DNA from 2 places in the Silvibacterium dinghuense genome. Region 2 is predicted to be linked to the other one. Evidence: predicted binding sites of a transcription regulator. Region 2 holds the regulator's gene; the other holds the start of a gene.

Region 1 (14,791 bases), on a different contig from region 2:
CGGACAGTGATACCAGCGCGGCGGCTCGAGCCCCAGCGCCTCGTAAAGCAATATCTGACGCGCGGTCGACTTCAGCAGGTCTTCGCCGCGCACCACTTCAGTGATGCGCATGGCCGCGTCGTCGACCACGCAGGCCAGCTGATAGCTCGGCACATCGTCGCGCCGCCACACCAGAAAATCGCCGAAGTCGCGCCCTGCCACGTAGCGCTGCGGACCGAAGTGGATGTCGTCAAACTCGATCGCACGCCCATCGGGCACGCGGAAACGCCAGTTCACGCCGGCAGGCTCGTCGTAAGGGCGCGGCTTCTCATCCTGATTGGAAAATCCCGCACCGGGCATTACCGGTAGCGGACGGCACGTGCCCGGATAGCGCGGCTCGTCGTCCTCGCCCCCTTGTTCCTGGCTTTCGTGGGGCGCACCGACGGCCGCAGCCAGATCCTTGCGCGAGCAGCGGCAGGGATAGATCCATCCGCCATCGCGCAACTTTCGCCATGCCTCGAGATAGAACGTGCGCCGCTTGCTCTGACTGTAAGGGCGATAGCGGCCGCCGAGCTCCGGCCCTTCCTGCCAGTGGATGCCCAGCCAGCGCAGGTCTGTAACCATAGCGGTGACAAATTCCGGCCGCGCCCGCTGCGTGTCGAGATCCTCGTTGCGCAGCACCAGCACGCCTCCGGCATCCTTTGCCCGCTGGTAGGCGGCCAGAAACGTCGCCGCGTGACCGACATGCAGCAGGCCGGTCGGCGAGGGCGCGAGGCGTCCGCGGTAGGTGCGCTGCCTGTCGGCGAGAAGTGTGAGCGGGTTCAGCATGCGGCAGAAAGTCCTCTTCATTATCTCGCCTGCACAACGAAGACACACCGGGTGCCCCATGTCTCGCATTTGAGACGTGGGATCACAGTCCGTCTGCCGAAACGCTTTCGGCCATGGTCCGTGCATCCTCCCAGACCATCCACTGCTCATGGAGTGCCTGTGCGCCGCATCTTGCGTAGAGCCGTCGCGCCACTCTGTTCGCAGGATCGACATTCACGCAGACACGGCTCAGCTGTTGCTCCACGAACCACACGCCCATGCGTGACATGAGCCGAACAGCGACATCCTCGCCGCGCCGGTGTGCGACGACGTTGATCCATTGCAGTTCACCGTCGCAGTCAAACCTTCGCGTACGATGTCCGGCGACGAACCCCACCACGCTGCCCGCATCGTCCGCTACGAAGATCGCTCGTTCCAGGAGCGCATGCTGCGGGGAGTGCTGGCCGAGCCGATAGCGGATCAGGCGCTCCATCCAGAACTCGCGCTCTCCCCATGCCGCGGCACGCAACTCCGCCATAACGGGAAAATCCGCGTCTTCGGCCATGCGCAGCACGATGCTCATGGAAAATCCTCCACAGCCCCCGCTTACCAGAGATGACAGGTTCATACTCTCCCACGTCTCAGAATCGAGACGTGGGGCACCCGGTCGTTTCCCCACTCAAGCCAACTGCGGGCTTGAATGGGCCACTGTCAATTATTCGAACAGATCCGGAATGTTCGTAAACGCGATGCGCGTCGGCGCTGCCTCCTTGGCCAGCAGCATGCTCGCCGGCATCAGCGTGGTGAGCCCGTATCGCGCGTTCAGAGAGTCCATCGCCGTGGTCAGCCGCGTGCGTTTCGACTCGCGCTCAAGATTGCCGAAGAGGTCGAGCGTATGCAGGTGATCCGGCACCAGGTTACCCAGCCATACGCCCACATAGAACGGCTTCCGATGCCGCGCATCCTTGGGACACAGCTCCCACAGCCGGCGCAGCGCCTCCACCAGCGTCTGGCTGTCCTGGCATTCGACGACCGCGGTCCCCTGCGACCATCCCTCCTGCGGGATGCCGGAAGAATGCAGCCGCTGGGCCTCGGTGCCCGGGGCTACGGTACGAGGAACCTGGAACCGGATGCCGAGCGCCACGCTCGCCGTCCACAGGCGCTCGGCGCGCAGCCGCGTCGCCGCCTTGTGCAGCAGCTTCTGCGCCACCGCATAGCAGCCCTCCAGAGTGCGCAGCTCGGGCGGAAGCACGTGGCTCTGGCTGATCGACTTCTTGTGCGCGAGCGCCGCGTCGTGAAAATCCTCGCCGCGCAACCAATACCACAGCTTCTCGCCCTGGATGCCTCCCCAGGCGGCGTTCATCCGCTCGCGGTCGAGCTTCAACAGCTCCTCCATGGTGCGGATGCCGGCCCTATGCAGCCGCTTCTCCATGCGCGCGCCGACGCCGGGCAGGTCGCGCAATTTAAGGCGCTCAAGCGCACCGGGCAGCAGGTCCGGCGTCAGCGCCACCAGCCCGTCCGGCTTCTCCATGTCCGAGGCAATCTTCGCGAGATAACGGTTCGGCGCGAGTCCGATCGAGCAGCGCAGCGTCTCACCTACCTGCTCACGCAGCGCCTGCTTGACCCGCCGCGCCAGCGCGAGCGCCGCCCGCAGCGGCTGCTCGCGGCCCATCAGGCTGGAGGCCATCTCGTCGATCGAGAGCACCGCCGACACGGGCACACACTGCTCCACCGCCTCGACGATGCGCTTGTGGTACTTCACATACACATCGTGCCGGGCTTCAATGAACTGGATGCCCGGGCAGAGCCGACGCGCTTCGGCCACCTGCGTACCGGTCTTCACCCCAAAAGCCTTCGCCTCATAACTCGCAGCGATGGCGCAGGTGGTATCCGCCATCACCGGCACCACGGCCACCGGCCGACCGCGCAGCTCCGGCCGCAACTCCTGCTCCACCGAGGCGAAGTAGGAGTTCAGGTCGAGAAAGAGCCAGCGAATGCGCGGCTCGGCAGCGGAAGGGTGCGGTTCCGGCATAGTCCATATATTCGCCTTTTATTCGCCAAAAAGGCAAGGCCGAAAAATCTTCGGCAACTCCCAATCCGGTTCACAACCCATATCTCTCGTCCGAAATCCGAATACACCTCCGCGAGCTGCGGCAAATTTCGTCGCTTTTCGTCTAACACAGTGAGATGATGGGCCTACCCCCCACCATCGCTGCCAGGAAACCATCGGTTCATTCTCAGATTCCTAGTCAGCGGAGCTGCTCTTATGTGGTTCACTCGCATGCACGACATTCTCGGACACCTGACACGGATCAGCGATTACCTGCCCGCCATTCTGATCACCCTTGGCGTGGCGGTCCTGATCTGCTGCGCGGTCGGCTGCACCTGCAGTCCGTGCAAGGAAGAGGACGACCTCTTCCATCACGAGACGCTGTAGCCTTTCAGCACCTCGGCGGCCTGCCGGGCAGCGCCGGAAGCGCATCCTGCGCACACTCTCCCTCCCTTTCTGTGCTTTTCCACACCGGCTGCATCTTTCCCTGCCCGGCGCAGCCCATGCGCAGCCCTCTATAATCCGTCACCATGGAACCCCTCAACGATCCGGCAGCAGAGTTGGCCCGCCGCGACCGTGAAGCCGAGGAAGGCGGCGGCCCCGAGCGCCGGGAGCGGCAACACCGCGAGGGCAAGCTCTCCGCCCGCGAACGCATCCTGCTGCTGCTCGATGAGGACTCGTTCGAGGAGACCGACCGGCTCGTCACCCATCGCTGCAACGACTTCGGCATGGCCGAGCGGCGCATTCCCGGCGATGGTTTCGTCACCGGCTACGGCCGCGTGGATGGACGCACCGTCTTCGCCTTCGCCCAGGACTTCACCGTCTTCGGTGGCTCGCTCTCCGAGACCAATGCCGCCAAGATCGTCAAACTCATGGACATGGCCATGCGCGTCGGCGCACCCATCGTCGGCCTCAACGACTCGGGTGGAGCGCGCATCCAGGAGGGCGTCGTCTCGCTGGCCGGCTATGCCGACATCTTCCTGCGCAACACGCTGGCCAGCGGCGTGGTGCCGCAGATCTCGGCCATCCTCGGACCCTGCGCTGGAGGCGCAGTCTACTCGCCGGCCATCACCGACTTCACGCTGATGGTCGACAAAACCTCGTACATGTTCGTCACCGGGCCGGATGTGATCAAGACCGTGACGCACGAAGAGGTCACCAAGGAAAAACTCGGCGGCGCGACGACGCACAACGAGATCTCCGGCGTGGCGCACTTTCTCGCTCATGACGACCGCGAGTGCATCGCCATGGTGCGCGAACTGCTCAGCTTCCTGCCCTCGAATAATCTCGATGATCCGCCGCGGCGCGCGACACTGGACCCGGCCGACCGCGCCGATGCCGCGCTCGACACACTCGTGCCCCCCGAGTCGAACCAGCCCTACGACATCAAGGACGTCATCACCCGCATCGTCGACGACGGCTATTTTTTCGAGGTGCACGAACACTTCGCCCGCAATCTCGTCGTCGGCTTCGCGCGCATGAACGGCCGCTCCGTGGGCATCGTCGCCAACCAGCCGGCCTTTCTCGCCGGGGTGCTGGATATCGATGCCAGCGTGAAAGGCGCGCGCTTCGTGCGCTTCTGCGACGCTTTCAATATTCCGCTGATCACGCTCGAAGATGTGCCCGGCTTTCTGCCCGGCACGCAGCAGGAGTATGGCGGCATCATCCGCCACGGCGCCAAGCTTCTCTATGCTTTCGCCGAGGCGACCGTGCCCAAGCTCACCGTCATCACCCGCAAGGCCTATGGCGGCGCGTACTGCGTGATGAGCTCGAAGCACATCCGCACCGACCTCAATCTTGCCTGGCCCACTGCGGAGATTGCGGTCATGGGCCCGGAGGGCGCGGTCAATATCGTCTACGGCCGCGAGCTGGAGCAGGCAGTGCGCGAGGCCGGGCACGAACGCGCTCTTACCGAAGAAGAAAAGACTGCCATCCTCGCCGAAGCCCGCGCCGCGAAGGCGCATGAGTTCCGCGAGCAGTTTGCCAACCCCTACGTGGCCGCCGAGCGCGGCTATGTCGACGCCGTCATCCGGCCGAGAGAAACCCGGCACCGACTCATCCGAGCCCTCGAGATGCTCGAGGGCAAGCGGGATAAAAATCCGCCGAAGAAGCATGGGAATATTCCGCTCTAACTCAGGGCTCAGGGCTCAGATACAGCGTAAAACCAGGGTGCCCCGCCCATGCTGGCCCCTTCACGTTCTGTTTGAGGGGGAAGCGAGAACCCGGTGGCCACGTTTCGATTCCAAGATGGGAGAATCGAATTTCATATTCCAACCACCACTGCGAGGAGGAACGTGGCAGAGGCGATACAGCCATCGGAAGCGAATCACTATGTATGGGGAGAGGTCTGCGACGGCTGGCACCTCGTCAAGCAGGAAGGTCTCAGCGTGATTGAAGAGCGCATGCCGCCCGGCACCGCCGAGCAGCGCCACCTGCATCACCGCGCGCGGCAGTTCTTCTACGTGCTGGCCGGGGAGTTCACCATGGAGCTCGAAGACCATCTGCATCGCCTTACCGCGGGCCAGGGGCTGGAGATTGTCCCCGGTGCGACGCACCAGGCCCGCAATGAATCCTCTGCCGACGTCCGGTTCCTCGTCATTTCTTCTCCGCCCAGTCACGGGGACCGCGAGCCCGCACCTGCATCCAACTCATTTTTGCCTGAGCGTTGCGCGGCAGGTGACGAAGGTGCCACGCAACGCCCAGGAATTGACGTCAGCCTGAAGGGATTCGGGTAAAGTATTTCCCGTCCCCAGAAACTGGCAGAGGATGCGGGGACAGCGCCGACCATCCCCGCGAATTTCCATGCACGACTACCCCCAAAGGTGCTTTTATGACGAACTCCTCGGTCAAGCGCGTCTCTCTCACCCACAGCGAGCGCAAGGCTCCCCATAACGCTTCCATCGTTGGCCCCACTCCGCCGCAGCAGATCATTACCGTCTCGGTCATGGTGCGCCGCAAAAACCCTCTGCAACTGCACGAACTGGGCGGCCGTCATCTTTCGCACGAGGAGTTCGCGGAAAAGTATGCCGCCTCCCCGGCGGACTTCGATCAGATTCGCAGCTTCGCCCACCAGCATGGGCTCACCGTCGATGAATCCGCTTCCAGCCTCGCCCGCCGCACCATCGTGCTGCGCGGCACGGCTCAGGCGATGCAGCTGGCCTTCGGCGTTACGCTGCACGACTACACCACCAGGACCGGCCACAAGTTTCACGGCTTCACGGGCACGCTCTCGCTGCCGGATGAGCATGCTTCGGCCATCGAAGCCGTGCTGGGTCTCGATGCGCGACCGATTGCCACTCCGCACTTCCGGGTGCGGCAGAAGGCGCACGGAGTGGCTGCGGCAGCAGCTGCCGGCGGAGACACCAGCTTCAATCCCAATCAGGTGGCTGCGTTCTACGGATTTCCCAACGGCACCGGAGCAGGCCAGACCGTCGGGATCATCGAGCTGGGCGGCGGATATAACACCTCCGATCTGAATACCTACTTCAATGGCCTCGGCATCACACCGCCCACCATCGTTGCTGTCTCGGTCGATGGAGGCACAAATTCCACCGGCAGCGACGCCGATGGCGAAGTGGACCTCGATATCCAGGTTGTCGGCTCCATCGCAACCGGCGCGAAGATTGCCGTCTACTTCACCACCAACACCGATCAGGGATTCATCGACGCCATCACCACGGCGGTGCATGACACCACTAACTCGCCTTCGGTGATCTCCATCAGCTGGGGCGGCCCGGAGACCAGCTGGGCACAGTCTTCGCTCACCGCGCTCGATAGCGCCTGCCAGTCGGCCGGGGCGCTTGGCGTCACCATCACCGTCGCCGCCGGAGATGGCGGATCGGTGGACGGCACCAACTCCAACGTCGTCGATTTCCCTGCATCCAGCCCCTACGTGCTGGCCTGCGGCGGCACGCATATTTCCGTCAGCGGCAATGCCATCGCCAGCGAAGTGGTGTGGAATGACGGGTCGAACGGCGGATCGACCGGAGGCGGCGTCAGCACGGCCTTCGCCGTGCCTACCTGGCAGAACGGCCTGCAGGCAACCACCGGCAGCGGAGCGGCCTCTGCACTCACCGGACGCGGCGTGCCGGATGTTGCGGGCGATGCGTCGCCGGCTTCGGGGTATAACGTCCTCGTCGATGGACAGCAGGAGGTGGTCGGCGGCACCAGCGCCGTCGCTCCGCTGTGGGCCGCGCTCATCGCCATCATCAATCAGCTCAAGGGCTCGAAGGCCGGCTTCGTGAACCCCACGCTGTATGGCGCGACCTCGGCCTTCAACGACATTACGCAGGGGAACAACGACATCTCCGGCGGAAATGGCGGCTATGAAGCCACCACCGGCTGGGATGCCTGCACCGGTCTCGGCTCACCGAAAGGCACGGCTATCGCGACGGCGCTCGGAGTGCAGTAAGGCTCTGGGCTGCTGCGCGCAGGGCGATCCGCCTTCGGCGGACTGGCCGTCCCGGCCTTACGCCTTCGGCCTCCGCTCCCTCTGGTCGCGATCCAGGGCTCAGGGCTCAAATAAAAATCCCACGTCTCGGAATCGAGACGTGGGGCACCCGCGGTTCTCGCCTCCCGCCAAGCGGAGCTTGGACGGGGCACCCTGCTTCTTTGCCGATGCAGAGAAACCAAGCCACGGATCGCGACCAGAGGGAGCGGAGGCCGAAGGCTATTCGCCCTGCGCGAAGCAGGCTGGTTTGCCTTTGTCATTCCAGCGCACGTAGCCCATGGGGCGGTCGTGGTCGTGCGTGAAGAGTACCAGCCAGCGCTCGGGAATGGCGCGCGCATAAAACCGCTTGCGCTCTTCGATCACCCGCAGCGGATCGAGATCGTAGCCCATGCCCCACGTCACATCGAGATGCGCGCTGGTCGGAATGAGGTCCGAGATATAGCAGGCGCGCTGGCCACCTGAGTCGATATGCACGGCCAGCGTCTGCGCCGTGTGTCCGGGAAAGCACTCGACGAAGATGCCGGGCACAATCTCGTCCACCTGAGCAGGCTTCGTCTCAAGCAATGTCATCTGCCCGCTCTCAACCAGGGGATCATAGTTTGCGCTGGTATAGCTCACGGTATCGCGCTCGAGCTGCAGATGGCCGTGCTCGACCTCACCCTGATGCGCGAAGTAGCGCGCGTTGGGGAAGGTCGGCACAACTTTGCCGGACGCTGTGAGCGTCGTGTTCCAGCCGCAATGGTCGAAATGCAGATGCGTGTTGATGACCACATCGACCTCTTCCGGATGAATACCCGCGGCGGCGAAGGAGGATGGCAGAAGCTGCTTCGTCTCGAAGACGCCGCGCATCTTCTCGCTCAGCTTGTTGCCGATGCCGGTTTCGATCACCACCGTATGCTTCCCGGTGCGGACGACGACCGTGTTCAGCCCCAGCGTGACGAGGTTACGCGCATCGGCCGGCAGCCGCTTCTCCCACATCGTCTTCGGCACCACGCCGAACATGGCTCCGCCGTCGAGCTTGTACGCGCCGTCGGTGAGCACCATCAGCTCGAAGTCGCCAAGCGCAGCTCGTGCGCGGACAAGATCGTCCGGAGTGGGAGAAGCGATCATTACTGCCCCTGCTCATCCTTCCCGAGCTCTGGATGCATCACATACTGCTCGAACTGCTGCAGCAGCCGGATGTGCAGCTCGGTCTGCGCCTCCGGTCCGGCAACGGAATGCGTCTTGCGCGGAAAGATGTTGTAGTCGTACGGAATCCCGGCATCGATCAGCTTCTGGATGTACTGCACGGTGTTGCCCAGGTGCACGTTGTCGTCGCCGGTGCCGTGGAAGATCACGATGTGGCCGTGAATCCTGTCGGCGCTATTCACGTCGGAGTCGTCATGGTACGCCTTCGCATCCTCCGAAGGCAGGCCCATGTAACGCTCAGTGTAGATCGAGTCGTAGAGACGCCAGTCCGTCACCGGCGCGCCGCTCCCGCCGGCAAGGAAACGATCCGAGTGGCTCAGCGCGTAGAGCGTGAAGCTGCCGCCCCAGCTCCATCCCCACCAGCCCATACGATGGCCGTCAATCTGCGGATACTTCGCCAGCACCTGATCCACGGACGCGAGCTGGTCGGCGAGTTCCGCAGGTCCGAAGCTGTGATACGCCGCCTGCTCGAAGTCGCGGCCGCGACCGGCCATGCCGCGATTGTCCACGTGCAACACTGCGAAGCCATGCTCGGCCAGCAACTGATCGAAGTACCAGCCGCGGTTGCCATACTTGTTCTTCGCCGTGCCTACGCCGGGACCGCCATAAGGGTTCACGATCAGCGGCACACTCGCCGCAGCGCGCTCGCCCACCGGCAGCTGCAGCGTGCCGAAGAGCTTCGTCTTGCCGTCGGCAGCGGTCAGTTCGAGATTCACCGGAGGCACCACGGTATGTCCGGCAACCGCGTGCGAGCGCCAGAACGGCGTGCATGCGCCGGCGCCAGTCCCGCTACCCGTGCAATAGCTCACCACCGGCGGCGTGATCAGCGTCGAAGAGGTGTCAATGAATGCGCCACCCTTCTGCGCAAACTCAGGATCGTGAAAGCCGTCCGTTTGCGTCACACGCCGCTTGCCCGTGCCGTCGAGCTGCACCGCCCACACCTGCTGATCGCGGGGATTGCCTTCGTTCGAGAGGTAGTAGACGGTGCCCTTCGCCTCATCGACCGCTTTGATCTCCGAGACCTCGTATTCTCCGTGCTCCAGCTCACCCGCAGGCTTTACTTCTTCGCCCAGCGGATGCGCCGCGTCAAAGGTGTAACGGTAGATGTGCGTATAGCCATCCTGCCAGCCCGTGTTCAGGAACTGGTGATCGCCAACGAAGATGAAGTCATAGGCAATGGTGAAGTACTTAGGCTCGGTCTCGGCCAGCACGCGCTTCACCGCGCCGGTGCGCGTGTCCGCAAAGTAGAGATCGCGGTGCTTCTGATCGCGTGTCAGCACTTCAACCCACACCACATGCGAGCTCACCCAGCCGAAGCGCGGAATATAGTCATTGCCGGTGCTCAGCGGGATCTTCAGCCATTGCGTTGCGCCGCCCTCGGCGCTCACCACGCCCACACGCACGCCGGGATTCGGATCGCCCGGCTGCGGGTAGCGCTGTTCATCCACCGTCGCATGCACGGGAATCCAGTCGGTGAGCGGATACTCGGGCACCTTTGCCTCATCCACCTGCAGATAGGCGATCTGCTTCGAATCCGGCGACCAGAAATAATTGCTTCGCGTATCCAGTTCTTCGAGATAGACCCAGTCGATCTCGCCGTTGAGCAGCGTCGGCTCCTTCGTCGCGGTCAGCGCCACGGCCGCACCGCCAGCCTTCACCGGCTGCACGTAGAGATTGTGGTCGCGCACATAGGAGACACGCGCGCCGTCCGGCGAAAACTTCGGATCGTCCCCGCTCTGCATGCCGGTGTTGCCGATCGTCGCGCCCTGACCGCTGGCGAGGTCGTAATTCCACAGCTCGCCATCGGTGTTGAAGAGCATATGCGTCGAGTCGGGCGACCAGATGTAGTCCGGCTGGTTATAACGATTGCGATGGTCGCGGTCCTTCTCACGCAGTGGCGCATTCAGCAGCCGCGCGATCTTCTGCGCCTGCACCAGCGTAGTCAGCTTGCCGTCGGCCGTGTCGATCTGCATGACGTCACCGCTATCGGCGATGTAGGTCGCCCGCTTCCCGTCCGGCGACCAGCTGATATCGCCGGGCGCATCGCCGGTCAGGCTTTCGCCGCCGAAGATCTCTTTGATCGTCCAGGGATGTGTCTGCGATGACTGCGCGGCAATCGGCAGGGTGGCAAGCAGAGCGGTGGATGCGACGGCGAGCAGGGACACAACGTGAAAGAAACGCAAGGCAGCTCCAGGAACAAGGAATCTTATGGCACAGCCGAGGGAGCGTGGGGAAGCGCGCGGCCGTACGCAGTATCCAGCAACGCCATTCTACCGGGGACTGGCCGTCCAGGCCTTTTGCCTTCGGCTGCTGCGCGCAGGGTATAGACTGCATTTCAGATCATGAAGGACGAACTTCTCTCGCTGGTCCAACTCCAGGAAACCGATCAGGCCATCTCCCGTCTCCGCACGGAGCTTGCAGCTCTACCGCAGAAGCTCGCCTCGCTCGAAGAAAAGCTCACTCGCCAGAAGACTGCCGTTACCCAGTCCGAGCATGCACTGAAGGACGAAGAGGCTGCGCGCCGCCGCATGGAAAGCGACCTCAAGGACCAGCAGCAGAAGATCGTAAAGTTCCGCGATCAGTCCTCGAGCGTCAAAACCAACGAGCAGTTCAAGGCGCTGCAGCATGAGATCAGCTTTGCCGAAGCCGAGATCGGCCGCATCGAAGATCGCGAGCTCGAAAGCATGGAGAAATCCGAGCAGCTCGAAGCGCAGCTCGCGAAGACCCGGCAGGAGCTCTCCGACTACACTCGCGTCGTCGAGCTGGAGAAGGAAGCCGCGGCCGCCACGACGGTGCAGCAAAAGCAGCGCCTCGAAGCACTCGAGAAAGACCGTCAGCTTTATCGCGCTCAGATCATCAACACGCAGGACGGAGATGCCCGTCTTGCCACCTACGACCGCCTGGCAAAATCCAAGGGCACGGCGCTCGCCGCCGTCGAGAATCAGCGCTGCACCGCCTGCCAGATGGGCGTGCGGCCGCAGCTGTGGAACCAGATTCGTGCCGGGGAGCTGTTGCCCTGCGAAAGCTGCGGCCGGTTGCTCTATCACGATCAGGAAGAAGCCGCTGCGCCGGATGCCGCGCCCGGCGCGCTGCGCAACAAGGCTCAATAAAAAGCCCGGCACAGGGCTTAACGGGAACCGACTGCATGAAGCGTATCTGCATCGATATGGACGAAGTGCTGGCCGACACACTCGGCGAACACCTCGCCCGCTACAATCGCGACCACGAAGAAGCCATCACCAAGGGCGATCTCAAGGGCAAATGGCTCTGGGAGATCGTCTCCTCGGACCGCCACGAGCGCCTCGAAGGCTACCTGCGCTCAGAGGACTTCTTCGAAGACCTGCCGGTCATCGAAGACAGCCAGCGCGTGGTGCGCGAGCTGGTAAAGGACTACGACGTCTTCATCGCCACGGCAGCCATGGAGTTTCCGAATTCCTTCGGACCGAAGTACCGCTGGCTGCGCCGGCACTTTCCCTGGCTGAACCCGCGAAATTTTGTCTTCTGCGGCGACAAGAGCATTCTCCACGCCGACTACCTGATCGACGATCAGCCGCTCCACTTCCGCCGCTTCCAGGGGGAAGGCATTCTCTACAGCGCGCCGCACAACCTCGGCATCTCCGGCTTTCGCCGCGTGGATAACTGGGCGCAGGTAGCCCGGATCTTCGTGCCCAACTTCGTGCTGGACCAGGTCGAGAAATAGAGCGGGACCGTTTTGGTGTCCTGCCTTCTGTCTCGTTCTAGCCCAGCGGCTTCGCCTGCATCAAATCGCGATCGAGCGAACGCGCTGCCGGGACAGGCGCGGCACCTCCATGCTGGCTGCCCCGTCCGGCACTCCCCGCAGATGCCAGAGGACGCGCTGCGGCACTCTGCATCAGGTGCTGCTGGTGCATGGTCACGATAAGCGCCACTGCCGGAATCGAGCCCGCACAGCGATAGGCGTGGGGCGTGCTCGCATCGAAGTAGACGCTGTCTCCAGCCTCCAGCACGTGTGCCTTGTCCCCGTGCCGGATCTGCAGCTCTCCCTGCAGCATGTAGAGAAATTCATAGCCCGGATGCACGTGCGGCCGCACTTCTTTATCCGCCCGGAGGGGAATGAACTCGGCGTAGTAAGGATCCATATGGCGGTCGGGCACCATGTATCCCAGGCTCTCGAAGTAATAGGTCGGGTCATCGGTTCCGGTCTGCGGCAGGCGCACCCGATCACTCTTTCGATGCACGCGGAAGAGCGTATGCGGCTCGGGCTCGAAGAAGTAGGAGAGGTCCTTGCTGAAGACCATGGCGATGCGGGCGAGGTTGCGCAGCGTCGGCACGACGCGGCCGGTCTCGAGCTGCGAAAGGAAGCTGGCCGAAAGCCCCGTGTGCCGGCCCAATTCCACCAGCCCCATCGACTTCTTCAGGCGCAGCCGCTTGATGCGCTCGCCGATCTTGCGCTCCGCGATAAAGGCTTCGGCGGTCTCCGGATCGATCTTCGTGTCTGGCTTCGTATCCGGCCTTGCATCGGGGCGCATATCCATCTCTGCCCCGTCTTTTGTTTCGATACTGACCTTGCCCTCATCCTGCATGGTGGCCATAGTGCATTTCCTCGCCGTCTCTCTGCCACGCCCTACCAACTCTGTTGCGTGGTGGGATGCAGAAGAACGGAAATATGTTTTTCTATGGCCACAAAGGCTTTCCGCACGGCCAATACCATCATCCCAACCGCTTAAGGTGATTTCCATGCCCGAATCACAGAACAGAATCCTGCTCAGCGGGGCCTCCGGCCTGATCGGCACGGCTTTGGCGCAGGCTTTTACCGCCCACGGCATGCAGACAGTGCGGCTTTCGCGGGAAAAAGTCTCCGATCCGCGGCAAACCGTCCTCTATTGGGACCCATCGGCAGAGCGCCCGGTTACCGATCTTTCGCCGCTCGAAGGCTTGCAGGCCGCCATTCACCTCTCCGGCGCCAACGTCTCCTCCCACCGCTGGACCAACAGTTACAAGCAGGAAATCGTCTCCAGCCGCGTTGAAACGACGCTGGCCCTGGGGCGGATTTTCTCACAGCTCCGCCAGCCTCCGGAGTCGTTCCTATGTGCCTCAGCTACAGGCATTTACGGCAACCGAGGGGATGACCTCCTGAGCGAACGCTCGCCGCGCGGCGAGGGCTTTCTTGCAGACACCTGCGCTCTCTGGGAGCAGGCGGCCAGCACCGCGGGAGAAGCGACGGGACGCGTCCTGCACCTGCGCTTCGGCGTGGTCCTGGATCAAAGCGGCGGCGCGCTGGCGAAGATGCTGCCGCTCTTCCGGGCCGGTCTCGGCGGCACATTCAGCTTTGGCCGTCTCCCCAGGCATCTATGGATGAGCTGGATCACGCTGTCCGATCTCGTCTCCGCCCTGCTCTTTCTGCTCGCGCCGGAAAACCGGCATCTTTCCGGGGCCTTCAACTTCACCGCGCCCGAGCCGGCGACCAACGCCGATTTCACCCATGCCCTGGCCCGGCGCCTCCGCCGGCCGGCAATCCTGCCGGCTCCGGCCTTCGCGCTGCGCCTTGTCCTTGGGCCGATGGCAGACGAGACCCTGCTGGCCTCGACCCGAGCCATCCCCGAGGCCCTACTTACGGCCGGATATCGCTTCCAGGCTCCCGATCTCGGCACGGCTCTGCGACTCGTGCTCCCCGAAGGCGAGCGCTAGGAGGTATCTACCTATAGCGATAGAAGATGTTGTCATTCCGACCGCAGCGTAGCGGAGTGGAGGAACCTGCAATTCTTCGCTTATAGAGGCGCAAACCGCAGGTCCCTCCACTTCGCTCGCCTTTGGCTCGCTTCGGTCGGGATGACAATTTGCGTAATGAAATGAACAGGTAGATACGGCCTTGAGCCTGTTGGAACACGACCCCGTATGCGATGCGCCACCGCGGGGGAAGCGCTCTATTCTCCGTCGTATCCGATGTACTGGTTGATCGCGTGTGCAGCGCGGCCGTTGCCCGTGTCCTGGTTCGCATCGCTGAAGCTCAACCCGCTGCCGTCCTTGAGCACAACCCGGATATAGTCCGCCTGCCCCCGGTCGCGGACTTCCGCAAAGTGAATTTCGTCGAGAGGAACGGTGAAGGTGTCATATCCGAAAAATTTCGGCACATGGAAGGTGGCCGTATTGCTGCTCCTGTCTAAGGTCAGGCTTCCGGCTTTTGTCACCAGCACGCTGGCGCAGAAAAAGGGTGCGCAAAAAACGAGTATCCCGAGCAGGGGATAAAAACTCCTGGCGCGAACCGCACGATACAGAAAAAAGAGCGCGGAGAGCATGGCGGGCACGGCAAAGCATGCTCCGAAGAGATACGCAGGCTG
Region 2 (14,791 bases):
TTCGCGCGGCTCTGCATCCCAGCTATGCATCCGTGTGGATCCAGCTTTGCAACAGCCGCGTACTCTGTTGTGGCTCCCTGCGCAGGTGCTCGCTGACCGAATCAAAGACTGCCTGGGCCTGCAACCGCTGACGCTCGGCAGCCACCTCCTCCGGCGTCGCTTCGGCCGCAGCTGGAAGCGCGGCAACATTGGCTGCGGGAGCAGGCAGCGCCGGCGGTGTGGCGATCGCCTGCACCTGCCGCATCACCGGACGGATCACAAACCAGAACAGCACCAGAGCACAGAGCAGTAGACCTCCATAGCGGAAGAGCGGCGCCGCCTGTCCTGCCGTCTGCATCAGCCGCTCCCCAAGCGGCGCCGGGGCCAGACCGCTCTCGTCAAAGGGAAGGCTCTCCACGCTCACCAGATCGCCGCGTGTCGCATCATAACCAACTGTGGCCTTGACTAGATCGGTCATCCGCGTCATCTCTTCCTGCGACCGCGGCTGCCAACGCGCCTGCTTGCCCGTTCCCACCTGCTGGTAATTGATCAGCACGGCCGCATTCACCCGGTGCAGCCGCCCCGCCCCCTGCGTCACATGCCTCACCCGCTTCGATGCGGCATATGTGTTGGATTCCTGCTTGGCCGACTCCAGGCTGGAGGTCGAACTTGGATAGACAGGCGGCTGGGTATTCGGAGCATTGCTGGCCGTGCCCGGCACACCAGTGGCGGCTGGCGCGGGAGTAGCCTCACGATCCGATTTCTGACTGGTCAGCGTGACCACGGTGTTGGGATCATAGGTCTCATCGACCTCATCGCTGGCGGCGGTATCGTAATCGAGATCGACCGAGGCATGCACGTTGCCGACACCGGCCACAGGCTCAAGCGTGGCCATCAACTTGTCAGCCATGCTCTGCTCAAGCGCCGCAGTCTCCACGCTCGAACTCTTCTTGCCAAGCTGCCTGCCCGTGCTGTCCACCAGCACAACATTCTCCGCGTGCAGATCGTCGACCGAGGCTGCTACCAGATTGCGGATCGCCTCCGCGCTCTCTGTCGAAAGGTCACGATGCCGCAGCTTGAGCACAACCGAAGCCTTCGCGTCCCGCTGCTGCTCGCTGAAGAGCGAATCGTGCGGCAGCACAAGATTCACCCGCGCGCTTTCGACATCGGCCAATGTGGAGATGGTATGTTCGAGCTCGCCTTCGAGCGCACGCTGATAATTCACCTTCTCCTCGAACTCCGAACCGATCCAGTTCGGCTTGTCGAAGAGATCAAAGCCCATGCGGCCGCTGCGCGGACCGCCCTTGGCCGCGGTCAGCAGCCGCGCCTTGTCAAGCGAATCGGCCGGCACGCGCAGGGTTCCACCATCCGGCGTCACGTTGTATGGAATGCCCGCTCCGCTGAGCGCCGTCGCCATCTCGCGCTCGTCCTCGGTATCGAGTCCGGAATAAAGTGTCCTCCAATCGGTACGGGTTGCATACCATCCAACGGCGATGATGCTCAGCAGGGCCAGTACTGCACCGATCCCCAGCCATTGGCGCTGGCGGCGCTCCAGCCTCTGCCATCCCTCAAGGAAGCGGCCAAAGGCCAGCGCAACCGCCGGTGCCGCCCGTTCGCGCAACGACCGTGCTCCACCGGTCGAGGCCGCGCCCTCGCCGCGCATCTCCGGCCGGATCTCGGCCCGCGTCTCCGTCTGTGCGTCTCTCTCTGCCACTGCCTCTGATCCCCGCTATCGGCCGCCCCACCAGGTGGCGCAAGCCTGTCTCAAAACTGCATCTGCATCAGCTGCTGATACGCGGCGACGGCCTTGTTCCGCACCGCAAGAGTCATCTCAAAGGCCAGGTTGGCCTTCTGGGTCGCGATCATCGCCTCATGCACATCGACACCGTTACCGGCCATCAGTCCCTGCACCGTGCTTGTCGCGTCACTCTCAAGCTGCTGCTCGCTTTCAAGAGCCGAGCGCAGCAGGTTGCTGAAGGGCATCTGGCTGCCGTCTGCTCCTGAAGCAGCCGTGCCCGGCCCAACAGAACCTGTCATCGCAGAGCCCGCTCCACCGGCCATCATGGCCCCGATCGTGTTGAGATCCATCGCCATCCTCTCTTTCCCTGCCCGGCTATCGCCGCTATGCCTTCATAATGTCGAGCGAGGAGCCGATCATTGCCTTAGTCGCCTGCACCGCCGAGCTGTTGAGCCCGTAGGCCCGGTTGGCGCTCATCAGGTCCACCATCTCGGTCAGCGGATTGATGTCCGGATAAGAGACATAGCCGTCCTTGTCCGCATCGGGATGCTGCGGGTCATAGCGGCGCAATCCATTGGCCTTGTCCTGCACCACGGCAGCGATGGTCACGCCGCCGACATTGCCCTCGGCCTCGGCAAAGACGTCGTCTCCCGGAAATCCGGCGCCGGAGAACCCATTCCCCACCGCACCGTTTCCGGTATAAGCCGCTTCGGAAATGCCCTGGTCTGCAAAGGCATCCGCGAAACTCGGCGCCTCGGACTCGAAGACCACATGCTGACGCCGGTAAGGCCCACCCTGCGGCGTCTGCGTCGTTTCCGCGTTGGCCATGTTCGCCGCCACCACCTCGGCCCGCAGCCGCTCGGCGGAGAGTGCCGAGCCGCTGACATCCATCACTCCAAAGAGATTCATCGCTCCCCACCCTTTTCCGCTTGCCCTGGTTGCCCCGATTGCAAATCCATTGCCTCTGTCTTCCTCTGCCACCATGCGCGACCTGACCGGTTACTTGCTGTCGGCGTGGATCGCATCCATTACCGTCGAGTACTCGTTCTTGAGCAGCGCGACGCCCATGCGGAAACGCAGTTGATCCTCGGCCATCTTCAGTCCCTCGCGATCCATCGACACGTTGTTGCCATCAGGCCGCTCGAGCAGTCCGTCGACACGCTCGACCGAGGCCGCGCGCCGCGCGCCTACCGGCCGTCCCGCCGCCTCATCCTTCCTCCGTTCGGTGATCTCGCCCATCGAGGCCTCCATCTCTGCGGCAAAGTCCAGGCCCACCGCGCGATAGCCCGGCGTATCCACATTGGCCGCATTCTGCGCGGTCAGCTTCATCTCCAGGCCGGTGAGATCGAGATAGCGCTCCAGCTGATCGCTCAACAGGGTTGTCACGTACATGGCATTGCCTCCCGTATCCATCCCTGCAAACCATCCACCAGCCGTAAGCGGCGGGGATTGCAAAACTCTCATGCCGGCTCTTCTTCGCCAAACTCGATCTCCGACACGCCGATCTCCGGACGCTCCTCGGCAAGAATCCAGGCTCGCTCGAGCACGTGCTCAAGCTCACGCACATTGCCCGGCCAGGGATACGCCTCGAGCCGCGCTCGGGCTTCCATGCTCAGGCTTTTCGCCGCGCTGCGCTCACTCAGCCGGGCAAGAAAGTGTCCAACGAGCTCTTCGATATCCCGCACCCGTCCAGCCAGGGGCGGCGTACGGATCGAAAAGACAGAAAGACGGTGATAAAGATCCATGCGGAAGGTGCCATCATTCGCCATCCGCGCCAGAGGCCGATGCGTGGCCGCGACCAGCCGCACATCCACCTTCACCGCCTCGTTGTCGCCAATGCGCTGCAGCTCTCCGCTCTCGAGAAAGCGCAGCAGCTTGGCTTGCAGCGGCAGCGGCATCTCGCCGATCTCATCGAGAAAGAGCGTGCCTCCGTGCGCAGCCTCGATCCTGCCCGTGCGGCCCTGCACCGCGCCCGTGAAGGCGCCGCGCGTATGCCCGAAGAGTTCGGCCTCGAGCAGCGATTCGGGAATAGCCGCGCAGTTCAACACCACGAAGGCCCGTGAAGAGCGAGGGCTCAGGCGGTGCAGTGCGCGCGCCACCAGTTCCTTGCCTGTCCCGGTCGGCCCCTGGATGAGCACCGGGGTCGTGCGCGGAGCTACGAGGCGGATGCGCCGGCTCACCTCGAGCATGGCCGCATCCTCACCGATAAACTCCGGAAGGCGAAGACTGGCCTGCGGCAATGGAGTCGCCACGCCCTGCACTACTCTCAACGCCGGCATGGCGTCAGAGCGAAGGGCCGCGGCTTCAGGCCGCGCGGTTTCGATTACGGGCGCCGCGTTCCAGGCAGCTCCGTCGCCGTCCTGTCCGCGGCGCACAGCCAGCAGCACCTCGTTGCGGCGCGGGCTGCGTGTCTGTCCGGATAGCTCAGCATCGCCCAGGGAGACCAGGTCCATCTCTCCATAAAGGCGTTGGCAGTCGGCGACAAACTCTGTTATCTCGAGATCGGGCAGCCAGCTATCGACGATCAATGTCTCAGCAGGCTCGGCATCGAGCAGCGCCAGCGCCTCTGCCCCGCCGGCCGCTTCGCGCACCTGCCAGCGCAGGCTCACCAGCGTCTCCCGCACCCGCTGACGAAAGGAGAGATCGGAACTCACCAGTACCGTGGTACGCGGCCGCGGCGCCGTTGCAGCCATGGGAGGATGCGCAAGGGAAGAAGAATAGGGTGTTGCGAGCATAGTGTCTGCGCTCCTTTAGCGCTTGTTTGCAGTCTGGTTACTGCGCGAGTCCGATGGCGTACCCCTGCCCGCGCACCGTCTCGATCAACGCCGGTTGGCCGGTATCGCCCAGCTTGCGGCGGAGGTAGTTCACATAGACATCCACTACATTTGTGGTGCTGGCGCGCAGCTCCCATACATGCTCCAGCAGGGTCGCGCGGGAGACTGCCTGCCCGCGGTTCAGCAGCAGATATTCGAGCAGTGCGAATTCCTTGTTCGTGAGGGTGACCGCACGGCCTTCACAAAGCACGCTGCGCTCTACCCGGTTGACCTCAAGACCGCGCTGGCGCAGCACCATGGCTGCCGCGCCACGGCGGCGCACGACCGCCCGGCAGCGCGCCCGGAGCTCGGACATGGCGAAAGGCTTGGCGAGAAAATCGTCCGCCCCCAGCTCCAGCACCTGCACCCGCACCTCGAGCGCGGAGCGCGCCGAGAGCACCAGGACCGGCGCATCCTCACCTGAAGCACGCAGCAGTTTCAACACCTCGAGACCATCGCGGCGCGGCAGGTTCAGATCGAGAATGGTCAGGTCCGGAGCCACGGTGTGAAACTGATCCACGGCCTCCTGCCCGTCGCACGCCACGACGACAGAGTGTCCCTCGCCTGCAAAAGACCGCTGCAAAAGTGCTGCCAGTGCCTGGTCACCGTCTACCACCAGAAGACGCATCGCTGTTTCCCTCACGGCTACTTTCCCGCGAAGCGGCGCAGCGAACAATAGGCAAAAGCAAAGACGGCTGTGGCAGTATTTCCGCTATGGGAAAAGCAGGAAGGGGCGTACCAAAACAAGATCAGGACGAAAAGGGAGTCACACCGGCACAGGAACGATCACCGTTATGTGTAAATGGCCATGCAGAAAAAGAAATCCGTGCAGTTCGCTTTTTATTCGCTACAATGAGCACATGGCGGTTACGCGTCGACAAAAAGAGGTGCTGGACTTTATCACGGCGTTTGTTCAGCGCAACGGTTATTCGCCTTCGTTCGAGGAGATCGCGCAGGGTCTTGAGCTGCGCTCGCTGGCCACAGTGCACAAGCACGTGACCAATCTCCAGAACAAGGGATTGCTGCAGCGCGCGCACAACCGCAGCCGCTCGATCGACGTGCTTCCTCCGCGCCCCAAGGCGAGACCCGGCGAGCGCTTTCCCCTGCTCGGCCGCATCGCTGCCGGTCTGCCGATTGAAGCCGTTGAGAACCAGGATTCCATCTCGCTCACCGATGTGGTCGGCAGCCGAGAGGTCTTTGCTCTCCAGGTGCGCGGCGAATCGATGCGCGACGAGCATATTGTTGACGGCGATTATGTCTTCGTCGAGCGCGGCAACACCGCGCATGAAGGCGATATCGTCGTCGCTCTGGTCGGCGGCATGGAGTCCACGCTCAAGCGCTACTACCTCGAGGGCTCGACCATTCGCCTGCAGCCCTCGAACAGCGAAATGGATCCGATCTACGTTCCCGCCGCGCAGGTCGCTATTCAGGGACGCGTGGTCGGCGTTCTGCGCCGCTGCTAGCTCTCAGCTTCTAGCTCATCCTCGCTATTTCGGCCTCCTGTTCCTGCCCGCGAAGGAAGATCGCAAAAGCACCAAAGCCCGGCCTTGGCCGGGCTTTGGTATTGGAAGAGGTGCTTGCTTCTAGTGCGCACCGGCAGGAGCCTTCCTGCCCGGTACGACCTTGCGGAAGAGCCACACCATCGCCACACAGGCGAAAGAGAGCAGCGACATCCAGCGGAAGACATCGACGAAGGACCAGAGCTGCGCCTGTTGCCCAAGTTCGGTGTACATCCGGCCATACGCCACACCTTGCGTATTTGCAGGGTTTGTCATGTGGCCCAGGTAGTTTCTGAGCGCGCTCGTCTGCTGCTCGAACCACACGCCGGAGCGCGGAACATAGTTTGCGATCTCGTTCTGGTGCGCGTCCGTGCGCCGCGTCAGCAGTGTCTGCGCAACAGAAATTCCAATCGATCCGCCGATGTTGCGCAGCAGGTTGAAGATACCGCTGGCGCTTCCAATCTGCTCATTACGCAGAGTGCCGTAAGCCTGAGTGGTGATGGGCACGAAGACAAAGCTCAACGCGAAGCCAGTCACGATGATCGGCAGCAGCAGTGTCGTCGGACCGATGTCCAGCGTGAGATTGCCGAAGAAAAGCGACATGATGCCGAAGACCACGAAGCCGAAGGTCAGCAGGTAGCGGGCGTCGACCTTGCTGCCAAGGTAGCCGATCACCGGCATGCCGAGAATCGAACCGATGCCGCGCGGTCCGACGACCAGGCCCGCGGTGAAGGCTGTATAACCGAGCAGATCCTGATAGAAGAGCGGCAGGATCGTAATCATCGAGTAAATGCACAACCCGAACATCGCGATCAGCAGGCAGCCGATGGCGAAGTTCCAGTTTTTGAGGGTCTTCAGATTGACGAGCGGAGACTTCGAGCGCCAGGAATGCCAGACGAACCAGATAAAAGATGTGACCAGGAAAAATGTTGCCCAGCGAATCCAGGCTGCGCCGAACCAGTCGTCTTCCTGCCCCTTGTCGAGAATCACCTGCAGGCAGCCGGTCCAGACCGCCAGTAGGCCGAAGCCGAGATTGTCGAACTTTCCCGCCTTGGCATTCTTGATGTACGGCGGATCGTGCACGAAGCGGCTGATCATGAAGAGGGCCAGCGCACCAACCGGGATGTTGATGTAAAAGGCGTAACGCCAGCTGTAGGTGTCCGTAAGCCAGCCGCCCAGCGTCGGCCCGAGGACTGGAGCCACGACCACGCCAAAGGCGAAGACGGTCATCGCGATGCCGCGCTTCTGGGGCGGGAAGCTCTCGAGCAGGATGGCCTGCGAGAGCGGCTGCAGCGCACCGCCGCCAGCGCCCTGCACCACGCGCGCCAGGAGCATGATCCCGAGCGTCGGCGCCGCGCCGCAGAAGAACGAGGAAACAGTGAAGATGACGACGCAGGTGAGCAGAAACCGCTTGCGGCCGAATTTGAGCGAGAACCAGTTACTTGCCGGCAGAATCACGGCATTGGCCACCAGATAGCTGGTAAGCACCCAGGTCGCCTCATCGTTCGAGGCCGAAAGAGACCCGGCAATATACGGCAATGCCACCGAGGCGATCGCCGTATCCAGAACCTCCATGAAGGTGGCCAGCATCACCGAGATGGCGATAAGCCAGGGATTGACACCGGCGTTCTGCGCCTGCTGACTGCTCTCGTCTGCCATGTTCCTGCTTCTGTCTGCAAATAAAGGGAGCGGCGAAGCCGCAGAAAAGATGACACCGCGGCGGGCGAGGCGTCGCTTTACAACTTGCTGTCTATCAATTCGATACAGAAGGTGGCCCGGAAGATGCAGACATGAACCAGATCCGGCGGCTTCCCACTTCTATAGATGTAAATGCATGAAAATAAATAAGTTCAATCACATCCAAGGACCACTCTTGACCATCCTAAAAGCTGTCTGCACTTCTCTCTGGCACCCACCACCCTCTCTTTCCTGCATGCATGCCCTTAAAGAACTTCAAGAATTACGCATATCTCATTGAAAATAAATATGATAATGGGCACCAAACAGGAATGGCACAGGGGCTTACGCCTTGATCTACCCCAACTTAAACTTTCTTTGACAGATTGGACGTTTGCTTGCATCCCTGAATCGATATTCACCATCAGATAGATTGACAATAACTCACTCAAGTGCGACAGTAGTGCTTGACGGGAGTCGTCGACAGTTCAGGAGCAGCCCAATATGGCAAAGATTATCGGTATCGATTTAGGAACAACGAACTCGTGCGTCGCAGTGATGGAAGGCGGCGAACCCAAGGTCATCCCCAATGAAGAGGGCGGACGCACCACCCCTTCGATTGTGGCTTTCACCAAGAGCGGCGAGCGCCTGGTTGGCCAGGTAGCCAAGCGCCAGGCCATCACCAACCCGCAGAACACCATTTACTCCGTCAAGCGCTTTATGGGCCGCCGCGCCAGCGAAGTCAGCGACGAAATGAAGATGGTGCCGTACAAGGTCAAGCAGCAGGGCGATCATGTCGTCGTCGAGGCCCAGGGCAAGGACTATACCCCGCCCGAGATCTCGGCCATGATCCTGCAGAAGCTGAAGAAGGCCGCTGAGGACTATCTCGGCCAGACCGTGACAGAAGCGGTCATCACTGTGCCCGCGTACTTTAACGATGCGCAGCGCCAGGCTACCAAGGATGCCGGTCGCATTGCCGGTCTCGACGTGAAGCGTATCGTCAACGAGCCGACGGCCGCCGCGCTGGCCTATGGCCTCGACAAGAAGAAGGAAGAGACGATTGCCGTGTATGACTTCGGCGGCGGCACCTTCGACGTGTCGATCCTTGAAGTGGGCGAAGGCGTGATTGAAGTGAAGTCGACCAACGGCGACACGCACCTGGGCGGCGACAACATCGACCAGGCAATCGTGGACTGGCTGATCGATGAATTCAAGAAGGACGAAGGCCTCGACCTCGGCGCCAAGGGTAACGAAATGGCTCTGCAGCGCCTGAAGGATGCTGCCGAGCGCGCCAAGATCGAGCTCTCGACCGCGCTCGAGACCGAGATCAACCTACCGTTCGTGACGGCGGATGCGAGCGGCCCGAAGCACCTGGTCAAAAAGCTGACCCGCGCGAAGCTTGAGGCACTGGTTGAGCCGATCCTGCAGCGTTCGATCGAGCCCTGCAAGAAGGCGATGGCCGATGCCGGCGTCGACGCCAGCAAGATCCACGAAGTGGTGCTGGTCGGTGGACAGACCCGTATGCCGCGCATTCAGCAGATCGTGAAGGATCTCTTCGGCAAGGAGCCCCACAAGGGCGTGAACCCGGACGAAGTCGTGGCCATCGGCGCCGCGGTGCAGGCCGGCGTCCTGGCTGGTGAAGTCAAGGATCTGTTGCTGCTCGACGTGACCCCGCTGACGCTCTCGATTGAGACTCTGGGCGGAGTGGCGACGGCGATGATCCCGCGCAACACGACCATCCCGACCAAGAAGACCGAGACCTTCTCGACAGCGGCCGACAGTCAGACGGAAGTGGAAGTGCACGTCCTGCAGGGCGAGCGCCCGATGGCCGCGCAGAACCGCACGCTGGCGAAGTTCAAGCTGAGCGGCATTCCGACGGCTCCGCGTGGTGTGCCGCAGATCGAGGTCACCTTCGACATCGATGCGAACGGCATTCTGAACGTGACGGCCAAGGACAATGCGACAGGCAAGGACCAGAAGGTGACCATCACTTCCTCCTCGGGTCTGAGCAAGGAAGAGGTTGAGCGCATGGCCAAGGAAGCCGAAGCGCATTCGTCGGAAGACAAGGCGAAGCGCGAGGAGATCGAGGCCCGCAACCAGCTCGACGGCCTGGTCTATAACGTCGAGAAGATGCTGAAGGACAACGGCGACAAGGTCTCCGGCAGCGAGAAGTCCGAGGTGGAATCCGCCCTGGCTGACGCGAAGAAGACCCTGGAAGGCCAGCCCGATGCGGCGGCAATGAATGCCGAGCGCGAGAAGCTGACCGCTGCTTCGCACAAGCTGGCCGAGGCGATGTACAAGGCCGGCGCGACCCCGGGAGCTCCGGCTGACGGCGGTGCGGCAGCCTCCGGCACGACCGAGGAAGCCAAGAAGGACGAAGGCGTAATCGACGCCGAGTACGTGGACGTCGACGACAAAAAGTAAGTACGCAGGCAGCTGCGTTTGAACCATCGAGGGGCTGCTCTGTTGAAGAGCAGTCCCTCTCGTTTTCAGCCTGTATTTCGGCAAAGGAGTGCTATGACCGGAACCAACACATTGTGGAAGTGCGAGCAGATTCGTGCCGGACAGGTTTATAACCGGGTGATGTTCGACACGAAGGAAGAGGCAGAGCAGTTCCGCACAGCCATGAATAAAGCCGAGCCCGATCTCTTCTGGAGTATTGAGCCGATCGAAGCGCGGATGGTGTGGAACTGATCGATGCCCGAAGGAAATGAGATTCATCGCTTTGCCGAGCGACATGCGGCCGCGCTTGCCGGGAAAAGATTGCACGTGGATTCACCGAACGGTGGATTTCCCGATGCATCCCTGCTCAACGGGCGCACCCTGAAGTTGGTCGAGGCTTACGGTAAACATTTGGGCTATGTCTTCGGAAAAGACCTGATCGTGCATGTGCATCTCGGCATGTATGGCGACTTCTGGGAAGGCAAGATGCCGCTGCCTCCGGAAAAGGGCGCGCTGCGGTTGCGCATGTGGACCAGGACGGACTGGGTTGAGCTGCGCGGAGCCACCGATTGCTCGATCTTCGACAGCGAGAAGTGGGCAGCGCTGCTGGCAAGGCTCGGTGCCGATCCCCTGCGTGAGGATGCCGATCCGGAGCCGGCCTTTGCAACCATCCGCAAGCGCAAGACGGCAATCGGATTACTGCTGATGGACCAGCGCATCTTCGCAGGTATCGGCAACATCTTCCGCGCCGAGTTGCTCTATCGCGCACGGATCAGCCCGATGCGGCCAGGGCAGGAAGTCTCGCTCGCCGAGCTGCGGTCGATATGGAAAGACGCCTGCAAGCTGATGCCTGCGGCAATGGAAGATCGTCGCATCGTGACGACGCGGCCCAAAGATCGTCCGCACTCACGAGGCACTGTGCCAAGCGAAACTGTTTCAGACGAGGAAGTGCATTACGTTTACCGCCGCCACAATAAGCCGTGCCTGGTGTGTGGTGCGACAATCAAAAGGCAGGAGATGGGCGGGCGCACCGTGTACTGGTGCCCCGAATGCCAGAAGGCCTGAGAAGCCGGCCTGCCGGAAAGTTTGAGAAGAGCTGACCAACGATGCCATCGACTCAAAACAAGGATTATTACGCCATTCTTGGCGTCAAGAAGGCGGCCACCGCGGATGAGATCCGCAAGGCCTTTCGCAAGCTTGCGCGCAAATACCACCCGGATGTGAACCCGGGCGACAAAAAGGCCGAGGAGAAGTTCAAGGAAATCTCCGAAGCCAACGACATCCTGAGCGACGAGAAGAAGCGCAAGATTTTCGACCAGTTCGGCTTCTACTCGGACCAGATCGACCCGGCTGCGGCCGAGGCTGCGGCACGCGGCGGTTACGGCCCTGGCGGCCCAGGCCGCGGCGGCGCGCAGGAAGTGCCATTCGACTTCGGAGGCTTCGATTTCTCCGGCTTCGAAAACGCGCAGCACGCCGGGGCAGCCGGCCAGCAGCCAGGAGGCTCGAGCTGGGGCGGGTTCAAGGATATTTTCTCCGGCATCTTCAACCAGGGCCAGGGGGGAAGAGCCCAGGAGGGTCCGCAGGGCGGCACTGACCTGGAGTATCAGGTGCAGGTCGACTTCTGGACGGCGATCCGCGGCGGCACGACGAAGCTGCAGGTACAGCGGCAGGAGATCTGCCCCACGTGTAAAGGCAAGGCTTCAACCGGCGGCGCACATACCTGCCCCGAATGCCATGGCTCCGGCCAGGTGACGCAGATGGGCGGTCGGATGAAGTTCAATATCCAATGCCCGCGCTGCGGCGGATCGGGCAAGGTACGCAATGCCTGCCATACCTGCCACGGTCAGGGCACGGTGACACGCACCGAGACGATCGAGTTCCGTATCAAGCCGGGAACCCGCGACGGCCAACGCATTCGCCTAGCCGGCAAGGGCAATGCGGGTGTGAACGGCGGAGCACCCGGCGATCTCTACCTGAACATTCGCGTGGGCACGAACCCGGTCTTCACACGGCAGGGCGACGATATCCACGTCACCGTACCGGTGACGGTTTCAGAGGCAGCTCTGGGGGCGAAGATCGAGGTGCCGACCATCGACGGCCGGGCCTTGCTGAAGGTCCCCCCGGGCACGCAGAGCGGCCAGAAATTACGCATGGCCGAGCGCGGCGTTCCCTCGGCCGCACACGCCGGCGTGCGCGGCAACCAGATTGTCACCATCGAGGTGACAGTCCCCAAGGTGCAGGATGAGCGCTCGAAGGAGATCCTGCGCGAGCTGGCCAAACTGAATCCGGAAGACCCGCGCGAAGCGATCTGGGCGAAGGTCTAAGCCAAACGCTGAGACAGCAACAACCGAGGGAGACAGCGGCAGACAATGACAGAGATGGCGGCACAGGATGAGATCGTACGCGACGACGCCAATGAACTTCTGAATGCCTCCGTCTCCTACGGCAAGCGGATGCTGCGCAAGTACGGAGAGTTCGGACCATTCGGCTTCCGATTAAATGAAGACGGCCAGGCGGTCATGGAGCCCATCGCACAGCATCAGATGCCTGCCGATGCTGCGTTGCTGCACGATCTGTTGCGCCAGCAGCTGACCGAGCGGGCACAGCGCGGCAAGCTGCCGGGCGCGGCCCTGGCCTCGAATGTGACCATGGCGCAGCCCTCGAGCGAGGGCTATTGTGATGCCATCATGGTAGAGATCGAGCACCGCAAGGGCTATGTGATCAAGGCGTTTGTCCCATATAAGATCACCGGAGGCCAGTTTTTTGGCTTCTTCCCCCGCGTGGTGCGATTCGGATCGATTCGGACGCAACCGGCGGTGGCCCAGCTCTTTACTTTCTGAGGAACTGCCATGCCGACAAAGCGAAAATCTAAAGGCGCCTATATGATCTCGGCCGTCGCCGAGATGTATGGCATTCATCCCCAGACGCTGCGGCTTTACGAGCGCGAAGGCCTGCTGAAGCCCTCACGCAGCGACGGCAATACACGCATGTACACAGATGAGGACCTGGAGCGCCTCGAGTTCATCCTTAACCTTGCGCGCGACCTGGGCGTGAATATTGCAGGCATTGCCATCATTCTCCAGATGCGTGAGCGCATGGAGGAGATGAACCGGCAGATGCAGGGATTTGTGGACTACGTGCGGTCGGAGATGGTGTCGCGGATGCAGGGGATGGGGCAGCCGGCGGCCTCAGCCATCGTGCCGCTGCGCCGTCCTGTGGTCGTCTCGCCTAAGCCAGCTACCCCCAAGCCAAAAGCACGCCGATAAGTCCCGTTTTTCGAAGCGATTACGATATCGTTAGCGCAACTTTCCCAGCGCTGCGCTAGTCTAATATGGTGCTCGGTACACGTAGTCTTTACAGATAACCCAGGCATCCTAGCCGCCCCATGATGAAACTTTTGCTTGGCCTCAGCCTTTTGGGCCTGCTGAGCTCCACAGTGTTCAGCATTCTGGTTTTTCGCGCCGCCGGACGTTTTGTGCGGCGCCGTCGCGATGCTCTTCGCGCTGATTCTCCATCCTTCTCTGCGCCGGTCTCACTTTTTAAGCCGCTTCACGGAGACGAGCCCCAGCTCGAGGCGCATCTCGAGAGCTTTTTCCGGCAGGATTATCCGAAATACGAGATTCTCTTCGGCGCCCGTGTCGCGACCGATCCCGGACTTGAAGCCGCACGCCGCGTCGCTGCCCGTTATCCGCATATTCCCGTGAAATATGTGCTCACCGGCGAACCGTGGCATATCAATGCCAAGGTCTGCACGCTGGAATTGATGGAGCGTGCCGCAGCCTATGACATCTTTATCGTCAGCGACAGCGATGTCCGCGTGACTCCGAATTACCTGCGCGAAGTTGCTGCTCCCTTCGCCGACTCAAAAGTCGGCGCCGTTACGTGCCTCTATCGTGGCGTCGGCAGCAATGGACTCTGGTCGAAGCTCGAAGGCGCGGGTATGTCCGTGGAGATGACGGCCGGAGTGCTCGTGGCCGACATGCTGGAAGGCACGCAGTTTACCCTTGGCCCCACCATGGCCGCACGCCGCAGCTGCGTTCAGGAGATGGGCGGCTTCGGCTCACTCGGTTCGTATTGCGCCGACGATTTTGTGCTGGGCAACCGGATTCACAATAACGGTCATACCGTGGTGCTCTCCACGCACATCATCGATCACATCGTACTGAACGAGGATTTCGTCGATTCCCAGAAGCACCAGATCCGCTGGATGAAGTCCACGCGCTTTTCACGGCCCAAGGGACACTTCGGCACCTGCCTCACCTTCAGCGTGCCGTTCGGCATTCTTGGCTTCGTCGCTGCACTCCTCGATCATCTGCCACATTTCGCATTTGGCCTGTTGGGCTTCAGTGTCCTTAGCCGTGCACTGCTGGCAGCTGTGATCAGCCGCAACGTTGTCCAGGAAAAGAACTGGCTCCAGACAGCCGCCCTCTTCCCTCTGCGTGATCTTCTTGGATTTTTCTACTGGGCCGCGAGCTATGCGGGCAGCACGATCGTCTGGAGAAATCAGAATTACATTTTGACTACCGATGGCCTCATGCTTCCCGCCGAAGCCGAGGACGACTCGAAGAGCGCTCCGGCGTTCACCTCCTGAGCGGGCCAACGCCCTGCTTCGCAACCGCCGATCCGGCAGGCTGATGGCCTGT

The links. Region 2 encodes LexA, which represses DNA repair genes until DNA is damaged. Its sites were predicted from a motif close to CANTTCGCTTTTTATTCGC; they were not measured.
Region 1: ESZ00_RS04695 (DNA polymerase Y family protein) is a predicted target of LexA. The motif match lies at 2,826-2,844, and genes of this name have one in related genera.

Annotation. Positions count from the first base shown of each region.
Region 1 covers NZ_SDMK01000001.1:1,193,374-1,208,164, forward strand. The annotation lists gene gluQRS (tRNA glutamyl-Q(34) synthetase GluQRS) at 1-828, opposite strand, end outside; gene ESZ00_RS04690 (GNAT family N-acetyltransferase) at 890-1,369, opposite strand; gene ESZ00_RS04695 (DNA polymerase Y family protein) at 1,502-2,818, opposite strand; gene ESZ00_RS20020 (hypothetical protein) at 3,053-3,223, shown strand; gene ESZ00_RS04700 (acyl-CoA carboxylase subunit beta) at 3,367-4,968, shown strand; gene ESZ00_RS04705 (cupin domain-containing protein) at 5,131-5,571, shown strand; gene ESZ00_RS04710 (S53 family peptidase) at 5,667-7,247, shown strand; gene ESZ00_RS04715 (MBL fold metallo-hydrolase) at 7,506-8,396, opposite strand; gene ESZ00_RS04720 (DPP IV N-terminal domain-containing protein) at 8,396-10,657, opposite strand; gene ESZ00_RS04725 (zinc ribbon domain-containing protein) at 10,817-11,584, shown strand; gene ESZ00_RS04730 (5' nucleotidase, NT5C type) at 11,620-12,174, shown strand; gene ESZ00_RS04735 (helix-turn-helix domain-containing protein) at 12,212-13,045, opposite strand; gene ESZ00_RS04740 (TIGR01777 family oxidoreductase) at 13,191-14,141, shown strand; gene ESZ00_RS04745 (hypothetical protein) at 14,378-14,791, opposite strand, start outside.
Region 2 covers NZ_SDMK01000002.1:1,161,014-1,175,804, forward strand. The annotation lists gene fliF (flagellar basal-body MS-ring/collar protein FliF) at 23-1,693, opposite strand; gene fliE (flagellar hook-basal body complex protein FliE) at 1,744-2,067, opposite strand; gene flgC (flagellar basal body rod protein FlgC) at 2,102-2,626, opposite strand; gene flgB (flagellar basal body rod protein FlgB) at 2,717-3,181, opposite strand; gene ESZ00_RS14065 (sigma-54 interaction domain-containing protein) at 3,178-4,452, opposite strand; gene ESZ00_RS14070 (response regulator transcription factor) at 4,490-5,158, opposite strand; gene lexA (transcriptional repressor LexA) at 5,391-5,993, shown strand; gene ESZ00_RS14080 (DHA2 family efflux MFS transporter permease subunit) at 6,114-7,688, opposite strand; gene dnaK (molecular chaperone DnaK) at 8,211-10,130, shown strand; gene ESZ00_RS20095 (hypothetical protein) at 10,224-10,400, shown strand; gene ESZ00_RS14090 (Fpg/Nei family DNA glycosylase) at 10,404-11,213, shown strand; gene ESZ00_RS14095 (DnaJ C-terminal domain-containing protein) at 11,255-12,472, shown strand; gene ESZ00_RS14100 (hypothetical protein) at 12,518-12,988, shown strand; gene ESZ00_RS14105 (MerR family transcriptional regulator) at 12,998-13,414, shown strand; gene hpnI (bacteriohopanetetrol glucosamine biosynthesis glycosyltransferase HpnI) at 13,534-14,739, shown strand.